DNA from 3 places in the Streptomyces sp. NPDC002870 genome. Region 1 is predicted to be linked to each of the others. Evidence: riboswitches for the same ligand, from Rfam matches in the RefSeq annotation. Region 1 holds a riboswitch; each other region holds the start of a gene.

Region 1 (4,434 bases):
GCGACGACCTCGAGCTTGATCCAGTCGGTGCCGAGGGCTTCGCGCGCGAGCCGGGCGGTCAGCACGGCCTCGCCCGCCGTGAAGCAGCCCGCCGTATTGGGCAGGACGCGGATGTTCAGCCTCTCCAGGACGGACAGCACGGAGCCCTGGACGGTCGGGTCGAGGCGGCGCATCGCGACGGTGGTGAGTTCGGTGCCGCTGGCGACGAGGGAGCGTTCGAGTACGTCGAGGCTGGGCGCCCCGCCGGTACCCATGATCAGGCGGGAGTTGAACGTGCTGCCGCCGATGGTGAGACGGTCGTCGGCCATGCCCGTCAGCCTCCCTGCACTGCGGTGAGAACCTCGACGCGGTCGCCGTCGTCGAGGAGGGTGCCGGACCACTGACTGCGCGGGACGACCGCTTCGTTGACCGCGGCCGCGACCCCGGAAGGGGCGGCGGTGAGGTCCGCCACCAGGGTGTCCAGGGTGGTCCCGGTGGCGAGCTCACGGGCCTCGCCGTTGACGGAGACGTTCAGGAGGTTCATGCGGGCTGCTCCTGGGGCACGGGGGAGAAGCGGCGAGGTGTGAAGGGGCGGGCCTCGTCCGGCAGCTCGCCGGTGACCAGCACGGCGGCCATCACATCGCCGGTCACGGGCGTGAGGAGCACCCCGTTGCGGTGATGGCCGGTGGCCAGATGCAGACCGGGCAGGGCGGTCGGGCCCAGCAGTGGAGCGTTGTCCGGGGAGCCGGGGCGCAGCCCCGCGCGGGTCTCGGTGAGCGGCAGCTCCGTGATGCCGGGCACCAGCTCGTGCGCGTCGCGCAGCAGCTCGTACACCCCGCCGGCGGTGACCGTGGTGTCCCAGCCGAGCTCCTCGCTGGTCGCCCCGACGATCAGCTCACCGTTCTCGCGCGGCACCAGATAGACGTGGCTGCCGCGCACCACGGCCCGTACGGTCCGGGAGAGGAAGGGCGCGTACGCGGGCGGCACGGTGAGCCGCAGAACCTGGCCCTTCACCGGCCGCACCGGAGGCAGCACATCCACCGGCACACCGCCGAGCCTGCCGCTCAGCGAGCCGCCCGCGAGGACGATCTGGTCCGCGGTGAGCTCGACGGCATCCCTCAGCACTGCTCCGACCGCCCGGTCCCGTACCACGGAAAGACGCTCCACCCAGCCGCGATGGAAGACCACCCCGGCCCGCTCGCAGGCCGTCACCAGCGCCGCGGTCAGCCGCCGCGGATCGACCTGGTGATCGCCGTCGACCCGCAGGCCCCCGCGTACGCCCGGCGCGAGCATCGGCTCCAGACGGCGGCATTCGCGCCCGGCCAGCCACTCCGACTCCAGGCCGGAGCGCCGCTGCAGGGCGTGCAGTTCACGCAGGTGCGCACGGTCGTCGGCGTCCAGGGCGACGGCCAGCGTGCCGCATGCGCGGTAGCCGACACGCTGCCCGCTCGCCTCCTCGAGCTCGGCGACGAACGCCGGATAGCGCCGGGCGGACTCCACGCTGAGGCGGAGCAGCGTCTGCTCGCCGTAGTGCAGCTCGGTCACGGCGGCGAGCATGCCAGCCGCGACCTGCGCGGCCCCGCCGCCCGGCTCCGGATCGACGACGGCGACGCGCAGTCCGCGCTGCGCCGCACGCCAGGCCGTGACCAGGCCGATGATTCCGCCCCCGACCACGAGGACATCTGATGTACGAGACATGGGCGTCCAGCCCCTCCCTTCGCCGGCATGACCCGGATCAGGTTCGTACGGTCGGAGGCCGCCCAGCCTCCCTCTCAGCCCGGTGCGTCCGGACTCCCGCGAGTGCCTTACGGTGGCCACCCTAACCCCAGCCCCCAACTCGCAGTAAGGGAGCAGCCGCTGTGGCACGGTCGCTCGACGGACTTGTACTCTCGCCGGTCGCCGACCAGGCTCCGGGCCAGGTGGGGACCCGCACCCGGTTCACGTACCACGAGCGGGACGGCCGCATCTGGGCCGAGTACGAGGGCGGCGACGTCGTACGCGGCCACCTTGTGGGGACGCGGGAGGGCGACCGGCTGGACTTCCGGTACGTCCAGCTGAAGACGGACGGCCGGACGGCCTCCGGGCACTGCGTCTCGACCGTGGTCGAGCTCGAGGACGGGCGAGTCCGCCTGGAGGAGACCTGGGAGTGGGAGTCCCAGGAGGGCAGCGGGACGAGCGTTGTGGAGCAGCCAGCGACCTGACGGTCCATCAGGTGCGTAAGGTTGTCGGGTGAGCGAGCAGCAGACAGCACAGGGCGCGCGGCGCGTGGTCGTCGTCGGCGCGGGGATGGCCGGTGTGCAGACCGCCGTGGCCCTGCGGGAACAGGGCTTCGCGGGACCGGTCACCGTGATCGGCGCCGAACCCCACCAGCCGTACGACAGGCCACCCCTCTCCAAGGCGATCCTGCTCGGCACGGCGGAGGGGTCGGCCTTCGAGCTCGACTTCGAGGTGCTCGACATCGAACTGCGGCTGGGCTGCGAGGTGACCGGCGTACGCCCGCAGGCGCACGAACTGGACACAGAGGCGGGAGTCGTCCCGTACGACGTCCTCGTCATCGCCAGCGGCGCGGAGCCGATCACGCTGCCCGGCGCCGAAGGTGTCCCGGGCGTCCACCTGCTGCGCACCCTCGACGACGCCGACCGGCTGCGCCCCGTCCTCGCACGGCAGCACGACATCGTGGTCGTCGGCGCCGGCTGGATCGGCGCGGAGTTCGCGACGGCCGCCCGCGAGGCGGGCTGCACGGTCACCGTCGTCGAGGCCGCCGACCGCCCCCTCGCGTACGCCCTGCCCGCCGAGGTCGCCGCCCCGATGACCGACTGGTACGCGGAGTACGGCGTCGAACTGCTCACCCACGCGCGCGTGGCCGACGTCGAGCCCGGCACGGTGATCCTCGCGGACGGCCGGCAGCTCCGGGCCGGGGCGGTGGTCGTCGGCATCGGCGCACGACCCGCCACCCGCTGGCTCGCCGGCTCCGGCATCGAGCTGGGCCCGGACGGCGCAATCACCGCCGACGAGCATCTGCGCACCTCGCTGCCCGATGTGTACGCCGTCGGGGACTGCGCCTCCTTCCCGTCCGGCCGCTATGGCGAGCGGCTGCTCGTGCACCACTGGGACAACGCCCTGCACGGGCCGCGCACGGTCGCCGCCAATGTCCTGGCGAGCGCACTGGGGCAGGCGCCCGAGGTCTACGACCCGGTGCCGTACTTCTGGTCCGAGCAGTTCGGACGCTTTGTGCAGTACGCGGGCCATCACCCGGCCGCCGACACGAGGGTGTGGCGGGGCAATCCGGCGGACGCCGCCTGGTCGGTGCTGTGGCTGCGTGAGGGCGCGCTGGTCGCGCTCCTGGCCGTCGGCCGGGCCCGCGATCTGGCGCAAGGGCGCAAGCTCATCCTGGCCGGCGCACGGCTGGATCCGGACCTGGCCGCCGACCCGTCCGTCCCTCTGAAGGCGGCGGCTGTCCAGGGCTGAATGCGGGCTCGTGTCCAGGGTCCGGGTACCGACTGTCAGTCCGGGATGGCACGCTTGTCCTGTGACCGAGATTGACGCAAAGATCGATGCTCTCGTCCCCGCCTGGCTCCACCTTCCCGACATCGCGGAAATGCTCGATGTCGAGGTGACACGCGTACGGCAGCTGGTCAAGGAAGGCCAGCTGATCGCCGTACGCCGTGGTGAGAACCGCGCGCTTCAGGTGCCTGCCGCCTTCATCGACGGCAACAAGGTGGTCAAGGGTCTCGCCGGGACCCTGACGCTCCTGAGGGACGACGGCTTCACCGACGAAGAGATGCTCGAGTGGCTCTTCACCCCCGACCCGACCCTGCCGGGCACGCCCGCGCAGGCGCTCAGCGAGAATCGCGGCACGGAGGTGAAGCGCCGGGCCCAGGCGCTCGCCGTCTGACGTCCTGAAGACAACACCACGCGGTGTGCGGGCGGGGGTCAGTGGTGCCTGCCCGCACGCCGCCGACCCACCCGGGGGGAACACCCATGTCCACGGCTCGTGCGCTGCTGTCCGACGCCCGGATCTATCTCTGCACGGACGCCCGCAAGCAGCAGGGCGACCTCGCCGGGTTCCTCGACGCCGTGCTCGCCTCGGGGGTCGACATCGTGCAGCTGCGCGACAAGGGCATGGAGGCGGCCGAGGAGCTGGAGCACCTCCAGGTCTTCGCCGACGCCTGCCGTCGGCACGGCAAGCTGCTCGCCGTGAACGACCGCGCGGACGTGGCCCATGCCATCGGCTCCGACGTGCTGCATCTGGGGCAGGGCGATCTGCCGGTCCCTGCCGCCCGCGCGATCCTCGGCGACGAGGTGCTCATGGGCCGCTCCACGCACGCCGAGTCCGAGGTCGACGCGGCGGTCGCCGAGCCCGGCGTGGACTACTTCTGCACGGGCCCCTGCTGGCCCACCCCGACCAAGCCCGGGCGGTACGCCCCGGGGCTCGGCCTCGTGCGGTACGCCGCG
Region 2 (4,434 bases), on a different contig from region 1:
GCAGCAGTGTGAGCACCGCCGCCGTGGGCAGATCCAGCAGTTGAGCCGTCTGCCGGTAGATCTCCACCTCAACTGTGGACAAGCCCGGCCCGCCGAGGATCTGTACGACACCGAAGGAGGTGAAGGTGAACAGAAAGACGATCAGGGCCGCCGCGGCCACGGCGGGCGCGAGCGCGGGCAGCGTCACCCGTCGCCAGGCCGTCAGCCGCCCGGCGCCCAGGACTCGCGCGGCCTCCTCCTGACGCGGGTCGAGTTGCGACCACAGTCCGCCCACGGTCCGTACGACCACGGCGTAGTTGAAGAAGACATGGGCGAGCAGGATCGCCCAGACAGTCGTGTCCAGCCTGACGCCCCACAGCTCGTCGAGCAGCCCGCCGCGACCCAGCAGCGCCAGGAACGCCGTCCCCACGACGACGGTCGGCAGCACGAACGGAACAGTGACCACCGCCCGCAGCAGCCGCTTCCCGGGAAAATCGAGGCGGGCGAAGACGTACGCGCCGGGCAGCGCGATCAGCAGGGTGAGCGCGGTGGAGGCGAGCGCCTGCCAGGTGGTGAACCACAGCACCTGCTGAATGTCCGAGCGGCCCAGCACCTCGCCGATCCGCCCGAACTGCCATACCCCGTCGATCTCCAGACCGCGGCCCACGATCGCGACGACGGGGTAGGCGAAGAAGACCGCGAAGAACGCGACGGGCCCGGCCATCAGCCCGAGCCGCGCCGCATTCCCGCGGACGGACCTGCTTACTTCAGTACGAGCGAGGACCACGACTGAACCCACTGCTCACGGTTCTTGGCGATCTTGTCGGGCGCGACGGTCTCCGGCTTGTCGACGACCGCGCCGAACTTGGTGAACAGCTCGGGCAGCTTCGCATCCTTGACCACCGGGTTCACGAACATGTTCAGCGGCATGTCCTCCTGGAACTTCTTGGAGACCAGGAAGTCCAGCAGGGCCTTGCCGCCCGCCTCGTTCTTCGCGCCGTCGAGAAGACCCGCGAACTCCGTCTGGCGGAAGCAGGTTCCCGTCGCGACACCGGTGGGTGCCTCGGTCGGCTGCGGCTCGGCGAAAAGCACCTCGGCCGGCGGGCTGGAGGCGTACGAGACGACCAGCGGCCGGTCCGCCTTGGCCTTCTTGCCACCGGCCGAACCGGAGAACTCCTCGTTGTACGCCTGCTCCCAGCCGTCGACGACCTTGACGCCGTTGGCCTTCAGCTTCTTCCAGAAGTCCTGCCAGCCTTCGTCGCCGTAATGGCCGACGCTGCCGAGGAGGAAGCCGAGACCGGGCGACGAGGTCGCGACATTCTCGGTGACGAGGAGGTTCTTGTACTCGGGCTTGATCAGGTCGTCGAAGGACTGCGGGGGCGCGAGCTTCTTGTCGGCGAAGTACTTCTTGTCGTAGTTGACGCAGATGTCGCCGGTGTCGACGGGCGTGACACGGTGCTTGTCCTTGTCGAGCTGCACCTCTTCGGGCACCTGGCCGAGGCCCTTGGCGACGTACGGCGTGAACAGGTCGTGGTCGAGCGCCCGCGAGAGCAGGGTGTTGTCGACGCCGAAGAAGACATCGCCCTGCGGGGAGCCCTTGGTGAGGATCTCCTTGTTGAGCGCCGCACCCGCGTCACCGCTCTTCAGTACCTTGACCGTGTAGCCGGTCTCCTGGGTGAACTCCTTCAGCACGGCCGGGGTGGCGGCGAAGGAGTCATGGCTGACGAGCGTCACGGTCTTGGACTTCGAGCCGCCGGAGGAGGAGTCCTTGGACTCCCCGCCGCAGGCCGCGAGGGTGGATATGCCGAGAGCGGCGGCGACGGCGGTAACCGTCAGCTTCTTGGTGGTGCTCACTGAGATTCCTCCTGGAGTGACCAGGAAGAGACGCGGCCCTGCTCACAAGGTGAGCAGGGCGCAACAGCTTGAGTGGTGTCCGAACTTCCTACCCAGAATGACCTGGGCAAGGTTCAGAGGGTCTGCGACCGCTGTGCTTGTTCATAGCGGTCGCACTCTCAGCGCTGTGGCGCTCCCCTGTCGGAATATGAAAATGTCCGAGCCAAGATTACCGCTCGGATGCCGCGAGCTGTCCGCACGCTCCGTCGATCTCCTGGCCACGGGTGTCGCGGACGGTGACGGGCACGCCATGGGCCGCGATGGCCTCCACGAACGCCTTCTCGTCCTCGGGACGGGAGGCCGTCCACTTCGATCCAGGCGTCGGGTTGAGCGGGATCAGGTTCACATGGACCCGCTTGCCCTTGAGGAGGCGGCCCAGCAGATCGCCCCGCCACGCCTGGTCGTTGATGTCCCTGATCAGTGCGTACTCGATGGAGATACGGCGGCCGGACTTCTCCGCGTACTCCCAGGCGGCGTCCAGCACCTCCCGTACGTTCCAGCGGGTGTTGACCGGGACGAGCGTGTCGCGCAGCTCATCGTCCGGCGCGTGCAGCGAGACGGCGAGACGGCACTTGAAGCCCTCGTCGGCGAAGCGCAGCATCGCGGGAACCAGGCCGACGGTCGACACGGTGATGCCGCGCTGTGAGAGCCCGAGCCCGTCAGGCTCGGGGTCGGTGAGGCGCCGGATGGAGCCGACGACCCGCTTGTAGTTGGCGAGCGGCTCGCCCATACCCATGAAGACGATGTTGGACAGCCGCGTCGGGCCTCCCGGCACCTCGCCGTCTCGCAGAGCGCGCATGCCGTCGACGATCTGGTGCACGATCTCGGCGGTCGACAGATTGCGGTCGAGCCCCGCCTGCCCGGTCGCGCAGAAGGGGCAGTTCATCCCGCAGCCGGCCTGCGACGAGATGCACATCGTCACCCGGTCGGGGTAGCGCATCAGCACGGACTCCACGAGCGTGCCGTCGTGCAGCCGCCACAGCGTCTTGCGGGTGGTGTCGTCGTCGCACGAGATGTGCCGTACGACCGACATCAGATCGGGCAGCAGCTCGGACGCGAGCTTCTCTCGCGCGGCGGCGGGTATGTCGGTCCACTGGGCGGGGTCGTGGGCGTACCGCGCGAAGTAGTGCTGCGAGAGCTGCTTGGCGCGAAACGGCTTCTCGCCGATCGCGGCGACGGCGTCCTTGCGCTCGGCGGGCGTGAGGTCGGCGAGGTGCCGCGGGGGCTTCTTGGCTCCGCGGGGCGCGACGAAAGTGAGTTCTCCGGGCTTGGGCATGGTGATACCAGTGTCGCAGAGATACGAAGAGGGGCCCGCCGCCTGTGGACAGCGAGCCCCTCATGCATAAAAGTGCAGGTCAGATGGGTCAGCCGGATCCGACGAAGATCACCATCAGCAGCCACACCACCGGAGCCGTGGGCAGCAGGGAATCCAGCCGGTCCATGATGCCGCCATGCCCCGGGAGCAGGGTGCCCATGTCCTTGATGCCCAGGTCCCGCTTGATCATCGACTCGCCCAGGTCGCCGAGCGTGGCGCTGACCGCGACCGCGAAGCCCAGCAGCAGACCCTGCCACCAGGTGCCGTCCTCGATGAGGAACTGCATGCACAACGCACCCGCGCCCATCGCGAACGCCACCGCGCCGCCCAGGCCCTCGCGGGTCTTCCCGGGGCTGATGCGCGGCGCGAGCTTGTGGCTGCCGAAGCGCCAGCCGACGGCGTACGCGCCCGTGTCGCTGACCACGGTCAGCAGCAGGAAGGTGAGCACCCGCTGCGGACCGTCGTCCGCAGTGAGCATCATCGCGACGAACGTCGCCAGGAAAGGAACGTAGAAAGCTGCGAAGACGCCCGCCGTGACATCCTTCAGATAGCCGTCGGGAGGCTCGGTCATCCGCCAGACCAGCACCGCCAGCGCTGTGAGCGCCATGGCGACCCAGGCGCCCTCCGCGCCGCGCACATAGCCGGCCACCACCATCGCCGCGCCGCCCACCGCGAGCGGCACCAGCGGAGCCTTGATCTGCCTGCGCTCCTCCAGCCGCGAAGTGAGTTCCCACAGCCCGACCACGACGGCGACCGCTATCACGCCGACGAACACGGCCTTGACGATGAAGAGCGACGCAACGATCACAGCGCCGAGACCGGCGCCGACCCCTATGGCCGCCCGCAGATCACGGCCGGCCCGTTTCTTCTGCGGCGGCTCGGCCGCCGACGGCGGGGTGGGCATGGGCTCCTGCGGAATCTCGTCGCGGAACGGGGGGCCGCCCAGCCGAGCGGCCCCCCGGTCGCGGTCGTTGCTGTCGTCGCGGCGATCGCGGTCGTCGCGGTCTTCGGCGTCTCTACCTGCGTCGGGAAAGTCCGGCACGATGGGCATGGGCCGAGTCTGCTGTGCGTCATGCTCATCGTATGCGGGACCCGCCGGGGCAGGCCCCTGGTCGGGCGGTCCCCAGAAACCGGCTCTCGGCGGGGCCCCCCAGGAAGAGTCGTTCATCAGACCTCGAGCAGCTCGGCTTCCTTGTGCTTGAGCAGCTCGTCCACCTGCGAGACGTACTTCGCGGTGGTGTCGTCGA
Region 3 (4,434 bases), on a different contig from region 1:
GCCGTTCTCAGCTGAGTTCTTCACACGGCTTCATCCACTGCGGGGTACATGATGCGCGAGTCGGTCCAGGCCGAGGTCCTGATGAGTTTCCATGTCTCCGAGGAGCTCTCTTTCCGGATCCCGGTGGAGCTCCGGTACGAGACGGGGGATCCGTACGCCGTGTGGATGACCTTCCACCTGCCCGGCGATGCCCCTGTGACCTGGGCTTTCGGGCGCGAGTTGCTGCTGGACGGCATCAATGTGCCGAGCGGGGACGGTGATGTGCGCATCGCTCCGAGTGGTCCCCAGGGGTTGTCCGACGTCGCCATCCGGCTCCAGGTCGGCAGCGACCGGGCGCTGTTCCGGGTGAGCGCGGCGCCGCTCGTGGCCTTCCTCGACCGCACCGACAAGCTGGTGCCGCTGGGGCAGGAGCGTACGCTCGCCGACTTCGAGGACAATCTGGACGTGGAGCTCGGGCGCATCCTCGCAGAGGAGAACGCCGGCTGAGCAGTCGACGCCGCTACTTCTTGCGGCGGCGGCCCCTGCCGCCCCGGACGGGCGATCCACTCCGGGCCGGTGATTCGTCGGCCGCTGCGTTTCCGGGCCGGTCGGCGGTGACCACCAGGGCCGCGAGCGCGGTGGTCACCGGCACCGAGGCGACAAGCCCGATCGACCCCACCAGGGTCCGTACGATCTCCTCCGCCACCAGCTCGCTGTTGGCCACCGTCCCCACACTGCTCTGCGCGATCGAGAAGAGCAGCAGTAGCGGCAACGCCGCACCCGCGTAAGCGAGTACGAGTGTGTTGACGACGGAAGCGATGTGGTCCCGGCCGATTCTGATCCCGGCCCGGTACAGTGCCCGCGGGCCCATGTTCGGGTCAGCCTGACGCAGTTCCCAGACCGCTGAGGTCTGGGTCACCGTCACATCGTCGAGCACGCCGAGCGATCCGATGATGACGCCGGCCAGCAGCAGACCGCTCATGTCGATGTTCGGATACAGACCGTGAATCAGACCGGTGTTGTCGTCGGTGTTGCCGGTCAGGCTCGCCCAGCCGATGAAGAGCGAGCCGAGCAGCCCGGTCAGCAGCAGCGAGATCAACGTGCCGAGGACCGCGACCGAGGTGCGGGCGGTGAAGCCGTGGCACAGATAGAGCGAGACCAGCATGATGGCGCTCGCCCCGATCACCGCGACGATCAGCGGATTCGAGCCCTGCAGGATCGCGGGCAGGATGAACAGGGTCAGTACGGCGAACGAGATGGCCAGCGCGACCAGCGCCATCACGCCTTTCATCCGTCCCACCAGCACCACCGCGAGCGCGAAGATCCCGGCCAGCAGCGCCATCGGGAGCTCACGGTCCACATCGGTCACGGAGTACTGCAGGTCACGCGGCGCGTCGGGGGCGTACGCGACCACCACCCCCTGGCCCTTGTCCAACTGCCGCGGCGCGTCCGGCTGGACGATCTCGATGAACTTACGGCCCTTGTCCTTGCCGCTGGTGACCTCGATCGTCGCCTTCTCGCAGCTGCCCTGCTGGGCATTGACCGCTTCGCGCCCCTCGGGCGTGGAGGTATCGCCGGTCGGCGGGACCTGCGCGGCGTTCACGTCCTTGCAGTTGACCTTGTCGACCTGCACCACCCTGCCCTGCTCGGTCTGCCGGTCGAAACCGACACCGCTGCGCTCATGGCCGGGCGCGCCGCCCGGCCAGAGGACGAGAAGGCCCACGACGACCGCGGCGGCGAAGGGAATCAGCACCGCGGCGATGACCTTGCGGAGATGCTGCGAGACAGGCGCGGCGGGCCCATGGCTGTGCGAGTGGCCGTGGGGTTCGGGCGTCTGCGGCGAAGGGGGCGGCGAGTAGGTCACAGACCGATCATCGCAAGAACGACGGGGGCCCTCTGTTCAGCGCGCCAGAAATGACGCTAGCGTGGTGTCACCTTTGCACACGCGGGAGCTCGGAGCACCGGGCTGAGAGGACGCTGACCTCCGCATTCGCCGACTGGCTGAAGCCAGTACGCCGATTACGGAAGCCGCTGCGTCGACCGCCGAACCTGTTACCGGGTAATGCCGGCGTAGGGAGTAGGTCTCATGACCGTATCGGACGCACGCACGCCTGCCTCGAATCAGAACGACGAGGGCGGGAAGTCCATCGGCTGGCACAAGGGATACGTCGAGGGCTCACGCCCCGACCTCCGGGTGCCGGTCCGCCAGGTGCACCTCACCAACGGCAAGGACGTGACGCTGTACGACACGTCCGGGCCGTACACCGACCCCACCGTCGAAACCGACGTCCGCCGCGGCCTGCCCCCGCTGCGGGAGAACTGGATCATCGGCCGCGGCGACACCGAGGAGTACGCGGGCCGCCCGGTCCGCCCCGAGGACGACGGAATCAAGCACACCTCGCCGAGGGGCGGCCTGCGCAACCTCGACGCGGTCTTCCCGGGCCGCCCGCGCCAGCCCCGACGGGGCCGGGCCGGACAGGCGGTGACGCAGCTCGCGTACGCCCGCCGTGGCGAGATCACTCCGGAGATGGAGTACGTCGCGATCCGCGAGAACGTCTCCCCAGAGGTGGTACGCGAGGAGATCGCGGCGGGCCGGGCCGTCCTGCCCGCCAACGTCAACCACCCGGAGATCGAGCCGATGATCATCGGCAAGCGGTTCCTGGTGAAGGTCAACGCCAACATCGGCAACTCCGCCGTCACCTCCTCCATCGAGGAGGAGGTCGAGAAGATGACCTGGGCGACGCGTTGGGGCGCGGACACGGTCATGGACCTCTCCACCGGCCGCAACATCCACACCACCCGGGAGTGGGTGCTGCGCAACTCCCCCGTGCCGATCGGCACCGTGCCGCTCTACCAGGCGCTCGAGAAGGTCGACGGCAAGGCCGAGGAGCTGACCTGGGAGGTCTACAAGGACACGGTCATCGAGCAGGCCGAGCAGGGTGTCGACTACATGACGGTCCACGCGGGCGTGCTGCTGCGGTACGTGCCGCTGACGGCCCGCCGCAAGACCGGCATCGTCTCGCGCGGCGGCTCGATCATGGCGGCCTGGTGCCTGGCGCACCACAAGGAGTCGTTCCTGTACGAGAACTTCGAGGAGCTCTGCGAGATCCTCGCCTCGTACGACGTGACGTACTCCCTCGGCGACGGGCTGCGGCCCGGCTCGATCGCGGACGCCAACGACGAGGCGCAGTTCGCTGAGTTGCGCACGCTCGGGGAACTCAACTCCATCGCCAAGCGTTTCAATGTGCAGACGATGATCGAAGGACCCGGTCACGTCCCCATGCACAAGATCAAGGAGAACATCGACCTCCAGCAGGAGATCTGCGAGGAGGCCCCCTTCTATACGCTCGGCCCGCTCACCACGGACGTGGCCCCGGCGTATGACCACATCACCTCTGGCATCGGGGCGGCGATGATCGCCTGGTGGGGCACGGCGATGCTCTGCTACGTCACGCCCAAGGAGCACCTGGGCCTGCCCAACCGTGACGACGTGAAGACCGGCGTCATCACCTACAAGATCGCTGCGCATGCGGCGGATCTCGCCAAGGGGCACCCGGGTGCGCAGGAGTGGGACGACGCGCTGTCCGACGCCCGCTTCGAGTTCCGGTGGGAGGACCAGTTCAACCTGGCCCTCGACCCGGACACGGCACGGGAGTTCCACGACGAGACGCTCCCGGCGGAGCCGGCGAAGACCGCGCACTTCTGCTCGATGTGCGGCCCGAAGTTCTGCAGCATGAAGATCTCGCAGGACATCCGGCGGCAGCACGGGGGCTCGCAGCAGACCGAGCAGACCGAGCAGTCTCCGCAGTCCCAGCAGGAGATCGAGGACGGCATGGCGGAGAAGTCCAAGGAGTTCGCCGCCGCCGGCAACCGCGTCTATCTGCCAATCGCGGAGTGATGCCGGAGTGATGGCGGCGTGATCCCGCGATGACGTGCGGCCACGAGCGCCGACCGGGGCTCACTCCGGCTGGTGCTCGGGGCCGCCGAATTCCGGGCTGGTGAAGTCCGGGCTGGTGAAGGTGGGCCGCTGTCCCGCCGTCGAGCCCTCGCTCGGGCTCGAGTAGTCCGGGCCGCTGTAGCCGATCTTGGGGATACGGCTCACATGGCGCGGCGGGTCCGCGGAGGTCGGGTCGGCGCTGGGGTCCGCCAGCGCTGCCCGCAGGAAGGGCAGCAGGCCGCGCTCCAGCAGGGCGTGCCGCCAGGCCTCCTTGGCCCGGGACACCTCGTCGGGCAGCTCGCCCGTCGACTCCTCGGCCGGGACTTGCGTCGCGCCGTTGCGCAGGGCGGTGAGCAGCAGCCCGATCGCGGCGACCAGAATGGCGGCCGCCGTGAGAGCCCCGAAGAACCAGCCCGCGGACACCAGGGCATCCGCGAACGACGGCGTGGGGCTGAGCATCTTCAGGATGTAGCCGACCAGCAGGAAGATCACCGCGGCCGTCCCGGCGAGCACCGGGG

Evidence for each region. A riboswitch is a leader RNA that binds a small molecule or an ion and turns the genes downstream of it on or off. The one in region 1 is predicted to bind thiamine pyrophosphate.
Region 2: linked by a shared signal. The riboswitch ahead of ACFYWY_RS15910 (thiamine ABC transporter substrate binding subunit) and the one ahead of thiO (glycine oxidase ThiO) in region 1 are both predicted to bind thiamine pyrophosphate.
Region 3: linked by a shared signal. The riboswitch ahead of thiC (phosphomethylpyrimidine synthase ThiC) and the one ahead of thiO (glycine oxidase ThiO) in region 1 are both predicted to bind thiamine pyrophosphate.

The regions. Positions count from the first base shown of each region.
Region 1 covers NZ_JBIAPW010000001.1:506,132-510,565, forward strand. Annotated here, with positions in the region: gene ACFYWY_RS02275 (thiazole synthase) at 1-308, opposite strand, end outside; gene thiS (sulfur carrier protein ThiS) at 314-523, opposite strand; gene thiO (glycine oxidase ThiO) at 520-1,677, opposite strand; TPP riboswitch at 1,675-1,787, opposite strand; gene ACFYWY_RS02290 (hypothetical protein) at 1,839-2,180, shown strand; gene ACFYWY_RS02295 (NAD(P)/FAD-dependent oxidoreductase) at 2,266-3,447, shown strand; gene ACFYWY_RS02300 (Rv2175c family DNA-binding protein) at 3,509-3,874, shown strand; gene thiE (thiamine phosphate synthase) at 3,961-4,434, shown strand, end outside.
Region 2 covers NZ_JBIAPW010000011.1:10,003-14,436, forward strand. Annotated here, with positions in the region: gene ACFYWY_RS15905 (ABC transporter permease) at 1-703, opposite strand, end outside; gene ACFYWY_RS15910 (thiamine ABC transporter substrate binding subunit) at 742-1,833, opposite strand; TPP riboswitch at 1,901-2,022, opposite strand; gene rlmN (23S rRNA (adenine(2503)-C(2))-methyltransferase RlmN) at 2,042-3,148, opposite strand; gene ACFYWY_RS15920 (phosphatidate cytidylyltransferase) at 3,237-4,355, opposite strand; gene frr (ribosome recycling factor) at 4,355-4,434, opposite strand, start outside.
Region 3 covers NZ_JBIAPW010000003.1:190,702-195,135, forward strand. Annotated here, with positions in the region: gene ACFYWY_RS05465 (SsgA family sporulation/cell division regulator) at 52-486, shown strand; gene ACFYWY_RS05470 (YibE/F family protein) at 500-1,843, opposite strand; TPP riboswitch at 1,915-2,073, shown strand; gene thiC (phosphomethylpyrimidine synthase ThiC) at 2,066-3,877, shown strand; gene ACFYWY_RS05480 (hypothetical protein) at 3,938-4,434, opposite strand, start outside.